DNA from 4 places in the Streptomyces sp. NPDC048248 genome. Region 1 is predicted to be linked to each of the others. Evidence: riboswitches for the same ligand, from Rfam matches in the RefSeq annotation. Region 1 holds a riboswitch; each other region holds the start of a gene.

Region 1 (4,206 bases):
GACACGTCGACCGCCGCGGCGGTCACCCGGGGCGTACTGCAGCCGAACGGTGACAGGGCCGCTGTTGCCGGACGGCCTCGCCCGCCGCTCCCGGGCCGGGACCGGCGGGCGGTCCGCCCGTCAGAACGCCGGCCGCTCCGGGTCGAGCTCCGCCACGCCATCGACGGGCGAGGACGCCTGCGCGAAGTGCCGGCGCGGGATCCGGCCCGCGCGGTGCGCCAGACGGCCGGCCTCGACCGCGTGCCGCATGGCGTCCGCCATCAGCTCGGGCTCCTGGGCCCGGGTCACCGCGGACGCCAGCATCACCGCCGCGCAGCCCAGCTCCATGGCGAGCGCGGCGTCGGAGGCGGTGCCGGCGCCGGCGTCCAGCACGACGGGGACGCCGGCCCGCTCGGTGATCAGCTGGAAGTTGTGCGGATTGCGGATGCCCAGGCCGGAGCCGATGGGGGAGCCGAGCGGCATGATCGCGGCGCAGCCCACCTCCTCCAGCTTGCGGGCCAGCACGGGGTCGTCGTTGGTGTACGGCAGCACCGTGAACCCGTCGTCCACCAGCGTCTCCGCGGCGTCCAGCAGCTCGATCGGGTCGGGCAGCAGGGTGCGCTCGTCGGCGACGACCTCCAGCTTGACCCAGTCCGTGCCGAGCGCCTCCCGGGCGAGCCGGGCGGTGAGGACCGCCTCGCCGGCGGTGAAGCAGCCGGCGGTGTTCGGCAGCACCTGGATGCCGTGCCGTTCCAGCACCGACAGCACCGAGCCCTGCACGGTCGGGTCCAGGCGCCGCATGGCGACCGTCGTCAGCTCCGTACCGGAGGCGAGCAGTGCGCGCTCCAGGACATCGAGGCTGGGCGCGCCACCGGTCCCCATGATCAGACGGGACCGGAAGGTGGTCCCGGCGATGGTGAGAAGATCATCGGCCATCGGTGCGGATCAGCCTCCCTGGACCGCGGTGAGCACCTCGACGCGGTCGCCGTCGCCGAGGGGGGTGAGGGGCCAGCGGGTGCGCGGCACCACGGTCTCGTTGACCGCGGCGGCGACTCCCGTGGGCGCCTTGGACAGGGTCGCGACGAGCCGGTCCAGGGTGAGGCCGGCGGGCACGTCGCGGGACTCGCCGTTGACGGACAGGGTTACGGTCGGGGCGCTCATACGGGCTGCTCCTGTGGGGCGCGGGCGCTTTCCGGCCGCGAGGCGGCGGTGGCGGAAAAGCGCGCGGGGGAGAAGGGGCGGGCCTCTTCCGGGAGGCTCCCGGTGGCCAGCACCTCGGCCATCGCGTCGCCGGTGACTGGGGTCAGCAGCACCCCGTTGCGGAAGTGGCCGGTGGCCAGGTGGAGGCCGGGCAGCGCGGTCGGGCCCAGCATCGGCGCGTTGTCCGGCGAGGTGGGACGCAGTCCCGCGCAGGTCTCGACGAGCGGCAGTTCGGTGATGCCGGGGACCAGCTCGTGCGCGTCCCGCAGCAGCTCGTAGACCCCGCCGGCGGTGACGGTGGTGTCCCAGCCCAGCTCCTCGCTGGTGGCGCCGACGACCAGCTCCCCGTCCTCCCGGGGCACCAGATAGAGGGGGCCGCCGCGGACGACCGCCCGTACGGTGCGCGACAGCAGGGGCGAGCCCCCGCGCGGCGGCTCCGGCATGCGCAGCCGCAGCACCTGCCCCTTGACCGGGCGCACCGGCGGCAGCACCTCCGCGGGGACACCGTCCAGCCGCCCGCTGTGGCTGCCCCCGGCCAGCACGACCTGGCCGGCCGACAGCCGGGTGCCGTCGGCGAGCTCGGCGCCGGTCGCCCGGTCGCCCTGGACCGTCAGGCGCTCCGCCCAGCTGCGGTGGAAGATCACCCCGGCGCGTTCGCAGGCGATCAGCAGGGCGCTCGCCAGCCGGCGCGGATCCACCTGGTGGTCGCCGTCCACCCGCAGCCCGCCGCGTACGCCGGGCGCGAGCATCGGCTCCAGACGGCGGCACTCGCGCCCCGTCAGCCACTGCGAATCCAGCCCCGACCGGGTCTGCAGGGCGTGCAGCTCGCGGAGGTGGGCGCGGTCGTCGGCGTCCAGCGCGACGGCGAGGGTGCCGCACCTGCGGTAGCCGATCCGCTGTCCGCTGAACTCCTCCAGCTCGGCCGCGAAGCGCGGATAGCGCTCCGCGGAGGCGACGTTGAGCCCGAGCAGGGTCTGCTCGCCGTAATGCAGCTCGGTGACGGCGGCGAGCATGCCCGCGGCGACGCGGGCGGCCCCGCCGCCGGGCGCGGGATCGGCCACGGCGGCGCGCAGCCCGCGGCCGGCCGCCCGCCAGGCGGTGACCAGCCCGATGATGCCGCCCCCGATGACGAGGACATCGGGGTGCGTGGCCGCAGGATCCGATGGTGTGGCAGGTGGATGCATGGGCGTCCAGCCCCTCCCTTCGCCGGCATGACCCGGATCAGGTTCGTACGGTCGGAGGCCGGCCAGCCTCCCTCTCAGCCCGGTGCGTCCGGGCTCCCGCGAGTGCGTGTACCCGTCACCCTAATACGCGGCCGCGACACGTCGTAAGGGAGAGCCTCCGGGCCTTCGGCGGGCCGGCCTTCCGGCGTGCGCACCGGTGACGCTGTGTCAGAGATCTCCTTGCGCGCTGCTGCGAACGGCGCGACCCGCCGTCCTAGAGTGATCGGGTGAGCGAGCAGAGCAAGTCCTCCCAGGCCCCTGACCGCACGCCGCGCGTGGTGATCGTCGGCGCGGGAATCGCGGGTGTGCAGACCGCGGTCGCGCTGCGCGAACAGGGCTGGCGCGGCGCGATCACGCTGCTCGGCGACGAGCCCCACCAGCCCTACGACCGGCCCCCGCTGTCCAAGGCGGTGCTGCTCGGCAAGGCCGACGGCTCCACCTTCGACGTCGACTTCCCCGCGCTCGGCATCGATCTGCAGCTCAGCCGGCCGGTCACCGGCCTGGCGCCGGACGCCCATGTCGTCGAGACGGCCGACGGGCCCGTCCCGTACGACTACGCCGTGATCGCCACCGGCGCCGATCCGATCCACCTGCCGGGCGGTGAGTCGCAGCCGGGCGTCCATCTGCTGCGCACCCTCGACGACGCGGAGCGGCTGCGGCCGGTGCTGGCCGCCAGGAAGCGCATCGTCGTCGTCGGGGCCGGCTGGATCGGCGCCGAGTTCGCCACCGCCGCTCGCGAGTCCGGCTGCCCGGTCACCGTCGTCGAGGCATCCGACCGCCCGCTGGCCGGTGCGCTGCCCGCCGAGGTCGCCGGCCACATGACCAGCTGGTACACCGAGGCGGGGGCAGAGCTGCGCACCGGCGTACCGGTCGATTCCGTGCGGCCGGGCGCGGTCGAGCTGGCGGACGGCACGACGCTGCCCGCCGACGCGGTGGTGGTCGGCATCGGCGCGCGGCCGGCGACCGGCTGGCTGGGCGGTTCGGGCATCGAGCTGGCCCCGCAGGACGGATCGGTGGTGGCCGACAAGTGGCTGCACACCTCCGCCCCCGACGTGTTCGCGGTCGGCGACTGCGCCTCCTTCCCGTCCGCCCGCTACGGCCGCCGGCTGCTGATCCACCACTGGGACAACGCCCTCCAGGGGCCGCGGACGGTCGCCGAGAACATCGCCCGCGGTGACGCGCCCGGCCTCGTCTACGACCCGGTCCCGTACTTCTGGTCCGAGCAGTTCGGCCGGTTCGTGCAGTACGCGGGCCACCACCCGGCGGCCGACACGCTGATCTGGCGCGGCGATCCGGCGGGCGCCGCCTGGACGGTGCTGTGGCTGCGCGAGGGCGCCCTGGTGGCGCTGCTGGCCGTGGGGCGCCCCCGGGACCTCGCCCAGGGGCGCAAGCTCATCGAGCGCGGCACGAGGCTGGACCCCGACCGGGCGGCCCTCGCGTCCGTACCGCTGAAATCGGCTGCCCGGTAGCGGGCGGGCCGCAGCGCTCGCCGGGCGCCGCGCCGCCGGACGACGGGCCGAGACGGCCTGCGCGGCTCACCCACCGGTGTGCCCCCGGGTCCCTTACGGCGATGCCCGGCTACCGGCTGTCAGTGCGAGGTGGCACGCTTGTCCTGTGACCGAGATTGACGCAAACATCGATGGACTCGTCCCCGCCTGGCTCACCCTCCCCGACATCGCCGAAGAGTTCGGCGTCGAGGTGACGCGCGTCCGGCAGCTGGTCAAGGAGGGCCAGCTGATCGCGGTGCGCCGCGGCGAGAACAGGGCACTGCACGTGCCGGCCGATTTCATCAAGGACGGCAAGA
Region 2 (4,206 bases), on a different contig from region 1:
CGGTTGCCCGCCGCCGCGAATTCCTTGGACTTCTCGGCCATGCCGGCCTCGGGGTCGATCGCCAGGTCACCGCCGTGTTCGCGGCGGATGTCCTGGGAGATCTTCATGGAGCAGAACTTCGGGCCGCACATCGAGCAGAAGTGGGCCGTCTTCGCCGGCTCCGCGGGCAGCGTCTGGTCGTGGAAGGACCGGGCGGTGTCCGGGTCGAGGGCCAGGTTGAACTGGTCCTCCCAGCGGAACTCGAAGCGGGCGTCGGAGAGCGCGTCGTCCCATTCCTGGGCGCCGGGGTGGCCCTTGGCGAGGTCCGCCGCGTGGGCCGCGATCTTGTAGGTGATGACGCCGGTCTTGACGTCGTCGCGGTCCGGCAGGCCCAGGTGCTCCTTGGGCGTGACGTAGCAGAGCATCGCGGTGCCCCACCAGGCGATCATCGCGGCGCCGATACCTGAGGTGATGTGGTCGTAGGCGGGCGCGATGTCGGTGGTCAGCGGGCCGAGTGTGTAGAACGGCGCCTCTTCGCAGATCTCCTGCTGGAGGTCGATGTTCTCCTTGATCTTGTGCATCGGGACATGTCCCGGTCCTTCGATCATCGTCTGGACACCGTGCCGCTTGGCGATGGTGTTCAGCTCACCGAGGGTGCGCAGCTCGGCGAACTGCGCCTCGTCGTTGGCGTCCGCGATGGAGCCGGGGCGCAGACCGTCACCGAGGGAGTAGGTGACGTCGTAGGAGGCGAGGATCTCGCAGAGTTCCTCGAAGTGCGTGTAGAGGAAGGACTCCTGGTGGTGCGCCAGGCACCAGGCGGCCATGATGGAGCCGCCGCGCGAGACGATGCCGGTCTTGCGGCGGGCCGTGAGGGGCACGTAACGGAGCAGCACACCGGCGTGCACCGTCATGTAGTCGACGCCCTGTTCGGCCTGCTCGATGACGGTGTCCTTGTAGATCTCCCAGGTCAGTTCCTCGGCCTTGCCGTCGACCTTCTCCAGCGCCTGGTAGAGGGGGACGGTGCCGATGGGGACGGGGGAGTTGCGCAGCACCCACTCGCGCGTGGTGTGGATGTTGCGGCCGGTGGACAGGTCCATGACCGTGTCGGCGCCCCACTGGGTCGCCCAGGTCATCTTGTCCACCTCCTCCTCGATCGAGGAGGTGACGGCGGAGTTGCCGATGTTGGCGTTCACCTTCACCAGGAAGTTCTTGCCGATGATCATCGGCTCGATCTCCGGGTGGTTGATGTTGGCCGGCAGCACCGCACGGCCCGCCGCGATCTCGTCGCGCACGAACTCAGGGGTGACGTTCTCGCGGATGGCGACGTACTCCATCTCCGCGGTGACCTCCCCGCGCTGCGCATACGCGAGCTGGGTGACGGCGGCGCCGTCCCGGCCGCGGCGCGGCAGACGGGGGCGGCCCGGGAAGACCGCGTCGAGGTTCTTGAGGCCCCCGCGCGGCGAGGTGTGCTTGAGGCCGTCGTCCTCCGGCCGCAGCGGCCGGCCCGCGTACTCCTCGGTGTCGCCCCGCGAGACGATCCAGTTCTCCCGCAGCGGCGCGAGACCGCGGCGGACGTCGGTTTCGATCTGGGGATCTGTGTACGGACCTGACGTGTCGTAGAGCGTCACGTCCTTGCCGTTGGTGAGGTGCACCTTCCGAACCGGGACCCGAAGGTCGGGCCGCGAACCGGAGACATAGCCCTTGTGCCAGCCGATCGTCGGCTCGAAGGCGTCGCCGCCACCGTTTTCGGGCGTGCGTGCATCCTGCAGAGTCATATTGACCCAACTCCCTACGCCGGCATTACCCGGTAACAGGTTCGGCGGTCGACGCAGCGATTTCCCGTGGGTGGCGTTCCGGCGTCTGCCGGACGTCCCGCGGAGGTCAGCGTCCTCTCAGCCCGGTGCTCCGAGCTCCCGCGATTGCAAAGTGCCACCACGGTAGCTGCCCGTGCGGCGCGGTGGCCAGGGGGCCCCTGGGTTCTTGCGATGATCGGGCGGTGAGCAGCCAGGAGCCCCATACGCATTCCCACGCGCACGGCCACGCGCCTGCCGCGCCCGTATCCCGTCATCTGCGCAAGGTCATCGCGGCCGTGCTGATCCCGTTCGCCGCCGCGGTCGTCGTCGGTCTGGCGGTGCTCTGGCCGGGCGGCGCGCCGTCGCACAAGCCGTCCGGTGTGGGCTTCGACCAGCCCACCGAGCAGGCGACGGTGCTCAAGGTGGACAAGGTGAACTGCGCCGACGTCCATGCCGAGCAGCAGCCGCAGCCCACGCCGCCGTCGGGGCAGCCACCGAGCGGGGGGTCGACGACCGGCAAGGACTGCGAGCAGGTGACGATCAAGGTCACCACGGGCGAGAACGCCGGGCGGACGTTCCAGACGGTGGTGACACCGGATGCCTCGCGGCACTACACGACCGGGCAGGACGTGGTGGTCGCGTACTCCCCCAAGGCGCCCAAGGACCTCCAGTACTCGGTCAGCGACGTCGACCGGAGCTTCCCGATGTGGGTGCTCGCCGCGATCTTCGCGTTCGCGGTCGTGGTCGTGGGACGGCTGCGCGGGGTCCTCGCGCTGGTGGCGCTGCTGGCGAGCTTCGGAGTGCTGACGCTGTTCATCCTCCCGGCCATCCTGCAGGGCTCCAACCCGCTGGTCGTGGCGGTGGTCGGGGGCAGCGCGATCATGCTGATCGCGCTCTATATGTGCCACGGACTGACGGCCAGAACGTCGGTCGCCGTGCTCGGAACGCTCGCCTCACTGCTGCTGATCGGTCTGCTCGGGTCGGTGTTCATCGGCTGGGCGCTGCTGACCGGCAACACCGACGACACCACCGGGCTGGTGCACGGTCTCTACCCGGACATCGAGATCCGGGGCCTGCTGCTGGCGGGGATCATCATCGGCTCGCTGGGTGTGCTCGACGATGTGACGGTGACCCAGACCGCCGCGGTCTGGGAGCTGAAGGAGGCGAATCCGTCGGCGGGATGGCGCACCCTCTACAGCGCGGCGATGCGCATCGGACGGGATCACATCGCGTCCGTCGTCAACACGCTGGTACTGGCTTACGCGGGCGCCGCGCTGCCTCTGTTTTTGCTGTTCTCGATCGCACAGAGCGACGTGGGGACGGTCGCCACGAGCGAGGTGGTCGCCGAGGAGATCGTGCGCACGCTGGTGGGCAGCATCGGGCTGGTCGCCTCGGTGCCGCTGACGACGCTGCTCGCGGCGATGGTCGTCTCCGCGGACCGCAAGGGGCAGCGCGCGGCAACGCACGGCGCCGAACCGGACTCCGGCGGCTCCGCGCCAGGCGCTGCCGACGACTTCGGGGCACAGCGAAGCGCCGCGCGGGGCAGGTCCGGACGGCGCGGGTCGCGGGGCAAGCGCCGAAAGCAGTGAGAGGACCGGCACGGCCCGGTCGTCGGCGCACGTGCGGTCGGCCTCGTCGGCGGGGCATGACCGACTGGGCCGGCCCTTCGGGGATCAGCCGGCCGGCGCCTCCGTGAGGATCCGGTCCAGCACGGCCTCCAGCGTGTCGAAGACCTCTTCCTTGCCGAGCGGTACCAGTCGGTCCGTCCGGTCCAGGAAGGCGACCAGCGGGGGCGCGCTGACCCGGAACAGGGCCTTCTCCGAGCCGACTTGAAGACTGATGAAGATGTCGCTGAGGTGCTCCGCGGAGGACGGTTCGATGCGCACATCGCCCTCACCGGACGGCCGACTCAGCCCGTCCAGAAGCAGTTCGCGGCTGAAAGCCCAGGTCACGGGCACATCGCCGGGGAGATCGAAGGTGAGCCGGACGGCGTACGGATCGGCGCTGTCGAAGTCCAGCAACACCGGGATCCGAAACGCGAGCTCCTCGGAGACGAGAAAGCTCATGATCACTTCTGCCTGAACTGTGTCGGTCATCAACCACTGCCCCGCACTTGATCGGAGATGGCCGGGAATCGTCCCCCGAAGCCCTATTGACGCCATCGTCTGTCACGTGCAAGCAGATCACAAGGAGTGAGTTTTCAGATACTGATAGAGAAGGCGAGTGTCGTTAGTGTCGCCTCCGCCATTTTCCGTAGTCGGGTCGTCACGTTACGCAATCGATGCAGCTCGGCGACCGGAAGAGAAACAGCCAGGGCGGCAGCGGCGGCGCCGACCTGGATGGGGATCGCCGAACAGACGGTGCCCAGGGCATATTCCTGATGCTCGAAAGCGACTTGACCGCGACGCACAGTATCCAAACGATGCAGCAGATC
Region 3 (4,206 bases), on a different contig from region 1:
GACGCAGCCCCCACAGCTCTCCCGCCAGGGCGTTACGCACGGGCAGCGCACCGACGGGCACCAGGTCGAGCACCCATGGCGTGCTCTCGGCAATCGCCGCCCGTGCCGCCTCGACCACGGCGGAACGCTGCTCGGCGCGCGGGGTGCCGAGATTCACCAGCACGCCCGAGGCTAGCCGGTGAACGGGACCTTCTCGTCCGGTTTGTCGACCACGGTCAGTGGCGCACCCAGCGCGAGCAGGACATTGGCGGTGAACCCGGTGGCCACCGCGTTGCTCAGGAACCGCACCGGCGGGGAACGGTCTGTACGCGTCCGAGCTCCCTGCACGGCAAAGTCGACGAGATCCGGGGCCCGGTGGGTGCCGGGGGCGTGGTGTCACTCGAAGTGCGGGACGTACGGGTGGTGCCGTGCCGTGGCTCGGGTTGGGGTCAGTGGCGGGGACGAAGCCGCAAGGGCGCGTAAACAGTGAGTGCCACGAGGAACGCCACGTAGTACGACAGGTCGGCGCCGTGCAGCGCGTCCGCCATCGGGCCCACGTACAGACTGGTATTCATGAACGGTATGGCGGAGGCGAAGGCGGCGGCGAAAGCGAGCAGGGCGGGAAAGGCCGGCTGTCGGCGCTCGGACTCAGCGGCGATGTCGAGCGCCGCTCCGCCCCGTGCCCGGGCCCGCGCGCGCCAGTCGACGATGACGATCGCGACGAAGCCAGGAATCCAGTAGCCGACGAACAGCAGCACGTTCTGGAAGCGCGCGGTGGTGTCCGCCGCGTGCATCCACAGCACGAGGGGGAAGGCGAGCGCTGCCGCGAGGGCGGCGGCCGCGGGGCGCGGGATGCGCACCCCGACGGTCTGCAGGGCCAGCGAACCGCTGTAGTCGTTCATCGCGTTACTGCACAGCGCGGCCAGCGCCACGGCGAGCAGTCCGAAGCCGCCCAGCGCCCCACCGCCGAGAAGCTCGTTCACCCCGCCGGCCGTCTGGTCGGTCAGCACGGAGGCGCCCCACAGTCCGAGCGTCTGGACGGCCACGAAGGACGCCACAAGGCCGAGCAGCGTGTACCAGAACATGCGCGTACGCGAGGTCGAGGCCGGCAGGTACCGGCTGAAGTCACTGGCGTACGGGGCCCAGGACAGGGCCAGACTCACCGCGATGGTGCTGGTCAGGGCGAAGGCACCGACGCGGTCCGCACCGTGTACGGAGCCGTGGGCTGCGGGGTGCACGCCGTCCAGCAGCCGCCAGGCGATCAGCGCGAACGCCGCGCCGAGCACGAAAGTCATGACGATCTGCAGGCGGTGGATCGCTTCGTAGCCGAAGACTCCGAGGACACCTTGGGCGACCAGCATGACCAGGACCCCGAGCCAGAAGGGCCAGCCGCACAGCCGGGCAAGCGCGTCCCCGCCGAACAGCCCGATCAGCGCGTCCCACGCGATGGAGGACAGCCACTGCAGGACCCCGGGCAGCGCGACGGCCCGGCCGAACGCCAGCCCAGCCAGGGGCAGTTGACCTGCTCCGGTCCGGCTCCCCCAGGTCCCCAGGTAGGCGGTGGGCACCGCACCGAGCAGCGTACCGAGCACGACGGCAGCGAGCGCGGTGGCGAAGTCCAGGCCGAGCGCGACGCCGACCGTGCCGGTGAAGACGCCGGTCATGGTCAGATTGGGGGCGAACCACACGGTGAAGAGACGTCCGGCCGCGCCGTAGCGGTTACTCTCCGGAATCGGCTCGATGCCGTGCGCCTCGACGGTCATATCGCCAGGCGCCGCGGGCATCCGCCCGTCGAAGGCGGTCGGCCTGCCGTCGGCGGTCAGCCCACTGGAAACATGCGTCCACGACATGAAGACATCCCTCCGCCAGTACGAACTGGTTCAGGTTCGACGGGTGTGATCTCAGCCCCCTGGTGGGGCACCCCGTGTCCGGTATGCCAAACACCTTAACGCGCCCTCCGGTGTGCTCATGCAGGTGGGGAGAGGACGGCGAGGGTGCCGGACGGACGGACATCGCGCGTCGGCACCCACTCCCCCGTCGACTTCAGGAATGAACCCCGCCATGCAGGCCGTCAATCTGGGGCGACCTCGCGCGGGCCGGATCCGCCCCGTTGGCGTCAGCCTCCCTGTGGGTGCTGGAATGCGACGGGCGGGGGTGCTGCTGCTGCACCCGGCCGGTAACACGCTGATCGACTGCCCGGAACTGTCGGCGACCTGCCTGGCGCCGACCCGATCCTCTACCTGTCCGTGCTCTCCGAGATCGTGGTCGAGCTGTAGGTCGACCAACTCCGCCCCGAATTCGGCCGCTACCGCCACCGGCCCCGGGTACTCCGTATCTGGGGCGACCTGACACCCGACATGCTCGATGATGTGCCCTGGCCCGGTTCGCGAAGGTGCCTTCACACCGGGCGGTCTTGGTCGAGCGTCGCGATCCGGACACGGTCGGGAGCAGCAGGTCCAGCCGCTTGCTCACGTCGAGACGGACGGTGCTGCGGCTCCCGCTCGATACCGGCCGCTGGAGTCAGCGCCGTAGCAGTCGCTTCTGCACCGATTCCAGCGGCCCGTGCTCAAACCGCCGCAGCCACAGGCGTGCCCCGATCACCAGCACCAGGCAGATCGCCGCCCACAGACCCATCACCCACCACGGGCCGCTGTCCGCCCAACGGGACGCCAGGCCCAGACCGATGCCGTAGCAGCACAGCATGGCAAGCACGTTCTGCAGTACGTAGCAGGACAGGGCCGTACGGCCCACAGAGGTCAAGGCGGAGGTGAGCGGGCCCGGGTGGCGGACCCGGTCCATCACCATGCCGATGAGGCCGAGGTAGCCGATCGCCAGCACCGGCGCCGCCCCGTACCGCTCCAGGAGGAAGAAGTCCGAACCGCCCAGCACGGCAAAGGTGGTGAGGGGTAGGCCGATCCCCAGTCCCCACCCGGCCAGACGACGTCGAATGCGCCGCCCCGCTGCATCGCCCTGAAAGGCCCCGGCCCTGAAGAGCCGTACGCCGAGCAGGAACAGGAACACCAACAGCCCGAAGGAGAGCACCGGTTCCATGCGCAGCACCATGGCATGCGACAGCCGGAAGGCGACCTGCTCCGCGTAACCGCCCTCGGCGTACAGCGTCACAGCATCGGTGTCGGGGGCGCCGTCCGTGTCGCCGCCCGATGTGAGCAGCATGGCAGCCGCGAGCAGCGTCATCGCCACCAGGTGGAGTCCGCCCATGACGATCCACGTGACGCGCTGGGCCCGCGCGGAACGCGTGAGCAGCCAGGCCACCAGCAACGCGACCACCGCGTACCCCATCAGCACGTCCCAGGCAAAGACGAGTACGAAGTGCACGGTCCCCTCGGCGAAGAGGAACAGCGCCCGCCACTTGTATCGGCCCGGCCACGGCTGCCCGCGCTTGGCGGCCGACCCGAACTGGATGGCCAGCCCGACCCCGAAGAGGATCGTCAGCATCGACAGAAACTTGCCGTTCGCCAGGGACCGGAAGATCGTCTCCGCCACCCCGGCCAGGGATGACAAGTCAGCCACCGCCGAGGTTCCGGCGTTCCCGCTGAGGACGCCCCACTCGGCGCCCGGCCCGGCGAAGATCCAGACGTTGCTCATCAACGTCCCGAGAATCGCCACCCCACGCAACACATCCAGCAACGGCAGGCGCGCCCGCGCCCCGCCGCCTGCGCTCCCGGTGGCCCCCTCCGCCGCCACGACCGACTGCGTCCCCAATACCTCGGCCACCCCAACTCCCCCCGTGGTGCTCGCTTTCCCACCATGGTCGGGGCGCTCGGGGCCGGATTCTTCGTCCGCAGCGACGACATCCCACTACATCCTTCGATGCAGTACGTGCGAAACGTGCGAGACGTACGGCGCGTACCGTCAGCGTCAATCGAGGACAGCCGATCCCGTTTCTGGAGCATGTGACGCTCGCACAACGGAAGGGGCGGCGCCGGAATCCTTCCGCGCCGCCCCTTCCGGCTGTCTGTCTACATGCTCAGGAGCCCGACATGGCGTCCCTGAACATGGAGTCGTCCCCCAAAAAGTTCCCGATGCCGACGGACGAGGCACCGAAGCTCACCCGCGCCGGCGCCCGTGACGCCTCCAGCGAAGCCGCGCAGGACCCACACGGCGCCGTGGTCGCTGTTCTCGCCGCCCGCGCCCACCTACAGATCGGCGCGGCCGTCCCTGTTGCGCCTCGGCTACGAGGCCGGCCCCCGTGCCGATGTCCAGGAG
Region 4 (4,206 bases), on a different contig from region 1:
TCGCGCGATGAAGACCGTGGCCCCGAACTCGCCGAGCGACACGGCGAAAGCGAAGCCGGCGGCGATCAGCAGCGCCCGCCGCACCATCGGCAGGTCCACCTCGCGCCACACCCGCCAGGGGGAGGCGCCGAGCACCGCTGCGGCCTCCCGCAGCCGGCCGTCCACCGCCCGCAGGACGGGCAGCATCGTCCGGACCACGAACGGCACCCCGACCAGCGCCTGGGCGAGCGGCACCAGCCACCACGAGGCACGCAGGTCAAGCGGTGGCCTGTCGAGCGTGATCAGGAAGCCGAAGCCGACGGTCACCGCCGAGACCCCGAGCGGCAGCATCAGCAGCGCGTCGAACCCGCGGACGAGCCGGCCGGCCGTGGGGGCCTTGCCCGCGGCCCGGCCGCGCGAGGCGGGCAGGGTGAGAGCGGCCGCCGCCAGACCGCCGATCACCAGCGCGATCAGCGTCGCGACGGCCGCGTAGCCGAGGGAATTCCACAGCGCTTCGAGAGGGGCGACGGCGAAGGTGCTGTCGGCGGTTGCGGCCGAGCGCAGCGTCTCGTAGAAGACCGTGCTGTAGCCGTCAGGGCCGGCGAACGAGCGCTCCGCGAGCACCAGCAGCGGAGCGATGAGCAGGACGGCGATGACGGCGAGCGTGCTCCACAGCAGCGCCCACTGTCCGGCGCCGCGCGGCCGCCGCGCGGTCTGCGACGCGTCGACGAGCCGCAGGGCGGACTCCCGGCGGCGCACGGTCCAGGCGTGCAGCGCCAGCAGGCCGAGGACCGCGGCGAACTGGAGCATGGTCAGGACGGCCGCGGTCGGCAGGTCCAGGAAGTCGGCGGTCTGCCGGTAGATCTCCACCTCCAGTGTCGAGAAGGTGGGCCCGCCCAGGATCTGCACCACGCCGAAGGAGGTGAAGGTGAAGAGGAAGACCATCAGGGCCGCCGCCGCGACGGCCGGCCCCAGCGCGGGCAGCGTCACCCGCCGCCAGGCCGCGAACCGTCCGGCGCCCAGCACCCGTGCGGCCTCTTCCTGACGGGGGTCGAGCTGCCCCCACAGGCCGCCGACGGTCCGTACCACCACCGCGTAGTTGAAGAAGACGTGCGCCAGCAGGATCGCCCACACCGAGGTGTCCAGCCGTACGCCCCACAGGTCGTCCAGCAGGCCGCCGTGCCCGACCAGCGCGAGGAACGCCGAGCCGACGACCACGGTCGGCAGCACGAACGGCACCATCACCACCGCCCGCAGCAGCTGTTTGCCGGGGAAGTCGAAGCGCGCGAAGACATACGCGCCGGGCAGCGCGATCAGCAGCGTCAGCGCGGTGGAGGCGGCTGCCTGCCAGACGGTGAACCACAGGACGTGCAGCAGGTCCGGGTCGCCGAGCACCTCGCCGATCCGGGAAAGCTGCCACTGCCCGCCGTCCTTCAGCCCCCGTCCGACGATCGAGACGACGGGGTAGGCGAAGAACAGCGCGAAGAAGGCGAGCGGCAGGGCCATCAGACCGAGCCGCACCGCCGTTCCCCGCGCGGCGTTCCCGCGCCGGCCGCGGGCTACTTCAGAACGAGCGAGGACCACTGCTTGATCCACTGTTCGCGGTTCTCGGTGATCTTCTCCGGGGCGAGCGTCGCCGGCTTGTCGATCGTCGCGCCGTACTTGGTGAACAGCTCCGGCAGCTCGGCGTCCTTGCGGGCCGGGTTGACGAACATCTGCAGCGGCACGTCCTCCTGGAACTGCTTGCTCAGCAGGAAGTCCAGCAGCGCCTTGCCGCCCTTCTCGTTCGGCGCGCCCTTGAGCAGGCCGCCGAACTCGATCTGGCGGAAGCAGGTGCCGGTCGCGACGCCGGTCGGCGCCTGATCGGGCTGCGGCTTCTTGCCGAGCACCTCGGCCGGCGGGCTGGACGCGTAGGAGACCACCAGCGGCTTGTCGCCCTTGCCCTTGGCGGCGGCGGAGCCCGTGAACCGCTCGTAGTACGCCTGCTCCCAGCCGTCGACGACCTCGACGCCGTTGGCCTTGAGCTTCTTCCAGTAGTCCTGCCAGCCGTCGGCGCCGTACTTCGCGATGGTGCCGAGCTGGAAGGCGAGGCCGGGCGAGGACGTCGCGGAGTTCTCCGTCAGGAGCAGCCCCTTGTACTCGGGCTTGATCAGGTCGTCGAAGCTCTTCGGCGGCGCGATCTTGTGCTTCTCGAAGTAGGCGCGGTCGTAGTTGACGCAGGTGTCGCCGTAGTCGAGAGGGGTGACGCGGTGCTCGGCCTTGTCGAGCTGGAGCTCGCCCGGGACGCTGTCCAGGCCCTTGGCCTTGTACGGGCTGAAGATGCCCTCGTCCAGACCGCGCGAGAGCAGGGTGTTGTCGATGCCGAAGAACACATCGCCCTGCGGGTTGCCCTTGGACAGGATCGCCTGGTTGACGGCCTTGCCGGCATCGCCGCCCTTGAGCATCTTGACCTTGTAGCCGCTCTTCTTCTCGAAGTCGGCGAGCACCGACTTCGACACATTGAAGGAGTCGTGGCTGACGAGCGTCACGGTCTTGGCGTCCGCTTCGCTCCCGCCGCCCGAGCCGCCGCATGCGGCGAGGGCGGTCATACCGACCGCGGCGGCGAGGGCGGTCGCGATGACCTTGCTGGTGGTGCTCACTGATTTCCTCCTGGCTGGCCAGGAAGAGACGCGGCCCCGCCCGGGGTCCACCGCCGGGGACGTCGAAGGACGTACCGCGCACGGACCGGGGCGGGGCGCAACAGCATGAGTGACGACCGAACTTCCTACCCGGAATGACCCGGGCGAGGTTCAAGGGTCTGCGGGCACCGTATGACTACGACGCGTCCGCACTCTCAGCGCTGTGGCGCTCCCCTGTCGGAATGTGCATTTGTTCGATCACACGGTACCAGCGAGCGGTCAGCGTTCCGAGGCCGCGAGCTGCCCGCAGGCCCCGTCGATCTCCTGGCCGCGGGTGTCCCGGACGGTCACCGGGACGCCGTGCGCCTCGATGGCCTGGACGAAGGCGCGCTCGTCCTCGGGCCGCGAGGCGGTCCACTTCGAGCCGGGCGTCGGGTTCAGCGGGATCAGGTTGACATGGACGCGCTTGCCCTTGAGCAGTCGTCCCAGCAGGTCACCGCGCCACGCCTGGTCGTTGATGTCCCGGATCAGCGCGTACTCGATGGAGATGCGCCGCCCGGACTTCTCCGCGTACTCCCAGGCCGCGTCCAGCACCTCGCGGACCTTCCAGCGGGTGTTGACGGGCACCAGTTCGTCCCGCAGCTCATCGTCCGGGGCGTGCAGCGACACCGCGAGCCGGCACTTGAACCCCTCGTCGGCGAACCGCAGCATCGCCGGCACCAGGCCGACGGTGGAGACGGTGATACCCCGCTGGGACAGCCCCAGCCCGTCCGGCTCGGGGTCCGTCAGCCGCCTGATGGCGCCGACCACCCGCTTGTAGTTGGCCAGCGGCTCGCCCATCCCCATGAAGACGATGTTGGAGAGCCGCGCCGGGCCGCCCGGCACCTCGCCGTCGCGCAGCGCCCGCATCCCGTCGACGATCTGGTGGACGATCTCGGCGGTCGAGAGGTTGCGGTCCAGCCCCGCCTGGCCGGTGGCGCAGAACGGGCAGTTCATGCCGCAGCCGGCCTGCGAGGAGATGCACATGGTGACCCGGTCCGGGTAGCGCATCAGCACGGACTCGACGAGCGTGCCGTCGTGCAGCTTCCACAGCGTCTTGCGGGTGGTGTCGTTGTCGCACGAGATGTGCCGCACCACGTTCATCAGGTCCGGCAGCAGCTCCGCCGCCAGCTTCTCGCGCGCCGCCGCCGGAATGTCGGTCCACTGCGCCGGGTCGTGCGCGTAGCGGGCGAAGTAGTGCTGCGACAGCTGCTTGGCACGAAACGGCTTCTCACCGATCGCGGCGACCACCTCACGGCGCTCGGCAGGTTCAAGATCGGCAAGGTGCCGCGGCGGCTTCTTGGCCCCTCGCGGCGCGACAAAGGTGAGTTCTCCGGGTGCAGGCATGGTCCGTCCAGTGTGGCAGATCGTCCACGGCGGCCCAGGCCACGGCGGGGTGGGCCCGGTCACCTCCGGTGGCGCTCTGTCGTTGGCGCCCGGCGTCGCCCGGCCCAAGGTCGCCGATACGACCGTCCCGGCGCCCTGTCCTCCGATCTGCCGCCGATGACGCCGCCCATGTCACCGAGCGCGTCTCGGCTCGCCTGCCGAGCAGGGAAGAGGCCGGACTGCC

Evidence for each region. A riboswitch is a leader RNA that binds a small molecule or an ion and turns the genes downstream of it on or off. The one in region 1 is predicted to bind thiamine pyrophosphate.
Region 2: it holds a riboswitch for thiamine pyrophosphate, as region 1 does, so the genes downstream of both, thiC (phosphomethylpyrimidine synthase ThiC) here and thiO (glycine oxidase ThiO) in region 1, are expected to answer to the same signal.
Region 3: it holds a riboswitch for thiamine pyrophosphate, as region 1 does, so the genes downstream of both, ACGFZW_RS00905 (purine-cytosine permease family protein) here and thiO (glycine oxidase ThiO) in region 1, are expected to answer to the same signal.
Region 4: it holds a riboswitch for thiamine pyrophosphate, as region 1 does, so the genes downstream of both, ACGFZW_RS25965 (thiamine ABC transporter substrate binding subunit) here and thiO (glycine oxidase ThiO) in region 1, are expected to answer to the same signal.

Annotation. Positions count from the first base shown of each region.
Region 1 covers NZ_JBICZL010000003.1:533,748-537,953, forward strand. The annotation lists gene ACGFZW_RS08425 (thiazole synthase) at 121-915, opposite strand; gene thiS (sulfur carrier protein ThiS) at 925-1,140, opposite strand; gene thiO (glycine oxidase ThiO) at 1,137-2,363, opposite strand; TPP riboswitch at 2,361-2,473, opposite strand; gene ACGFZW_RS08440 (NAD(P)/FAD-dependent oxidoreductase) at 2,630-3,871, shown strand; gene ACGFZW_RS08445 (Rv2175c family DNA-binding protein) at 4,017-4,206, shown strand, end outside.
Region 2 covers NZ_JBICZL010000005.1:190,207-194,412, forward strand. The annotation lists gene thiC (phosphomethylpyrimidine synthase ThiC) at 1-1,754, opposite strand, end outside; TPP riboswitch at 1,749-1,906, opposite strand; gene ACGFZW_RS12245 (YibE/F family protein) at 1,976-3,361, shown strand; gene ACGFZW_RS12250 (SsgA family sporulation/cell division regulator) at 3,446-3,868, opposite strand; gene ACGFZW_RS12255 (IclR family transcriptional regulator) at 3,973-4,206, opposite strand, start outside.
Region 3 covers NZ_JBICZL010000001.1:181,158-185,363, forward strand. The annotation lists partial or broken gene ACGFZW_RS00900 (hydroxyethylthiazole kinase) at 23-163, opposite strand; gene ACGFZW_RS00905 (purine-cytosine permease family protein) at 429-1,829, opposite strand; TPP riboswitch at 1,820-1,914, opposite strand; gene ACGFZW_RS00910 (DUF418 domain-containing protein) at 2,500-3,714, opposite strand.
Region 4 covers NZ_JBICZL010000012.1:72,966-77,171, forward strand. The annotation lists gene ACGFZW_RS25960 (ABC transporter permease) at 1-1,563, opposite strand, end outside; gene ACGFZW_RS25965 (thiamine ABC transporter substrate binding subunit) at 1,539-2,618, opposite strand; TPP riboswitch at 2,723-2,843, opposite strand; gene rlmN (23S rRNA (adenine(2503)-C(2))-methyltransferase RlmN) at 2,877-3,983, opposite strand.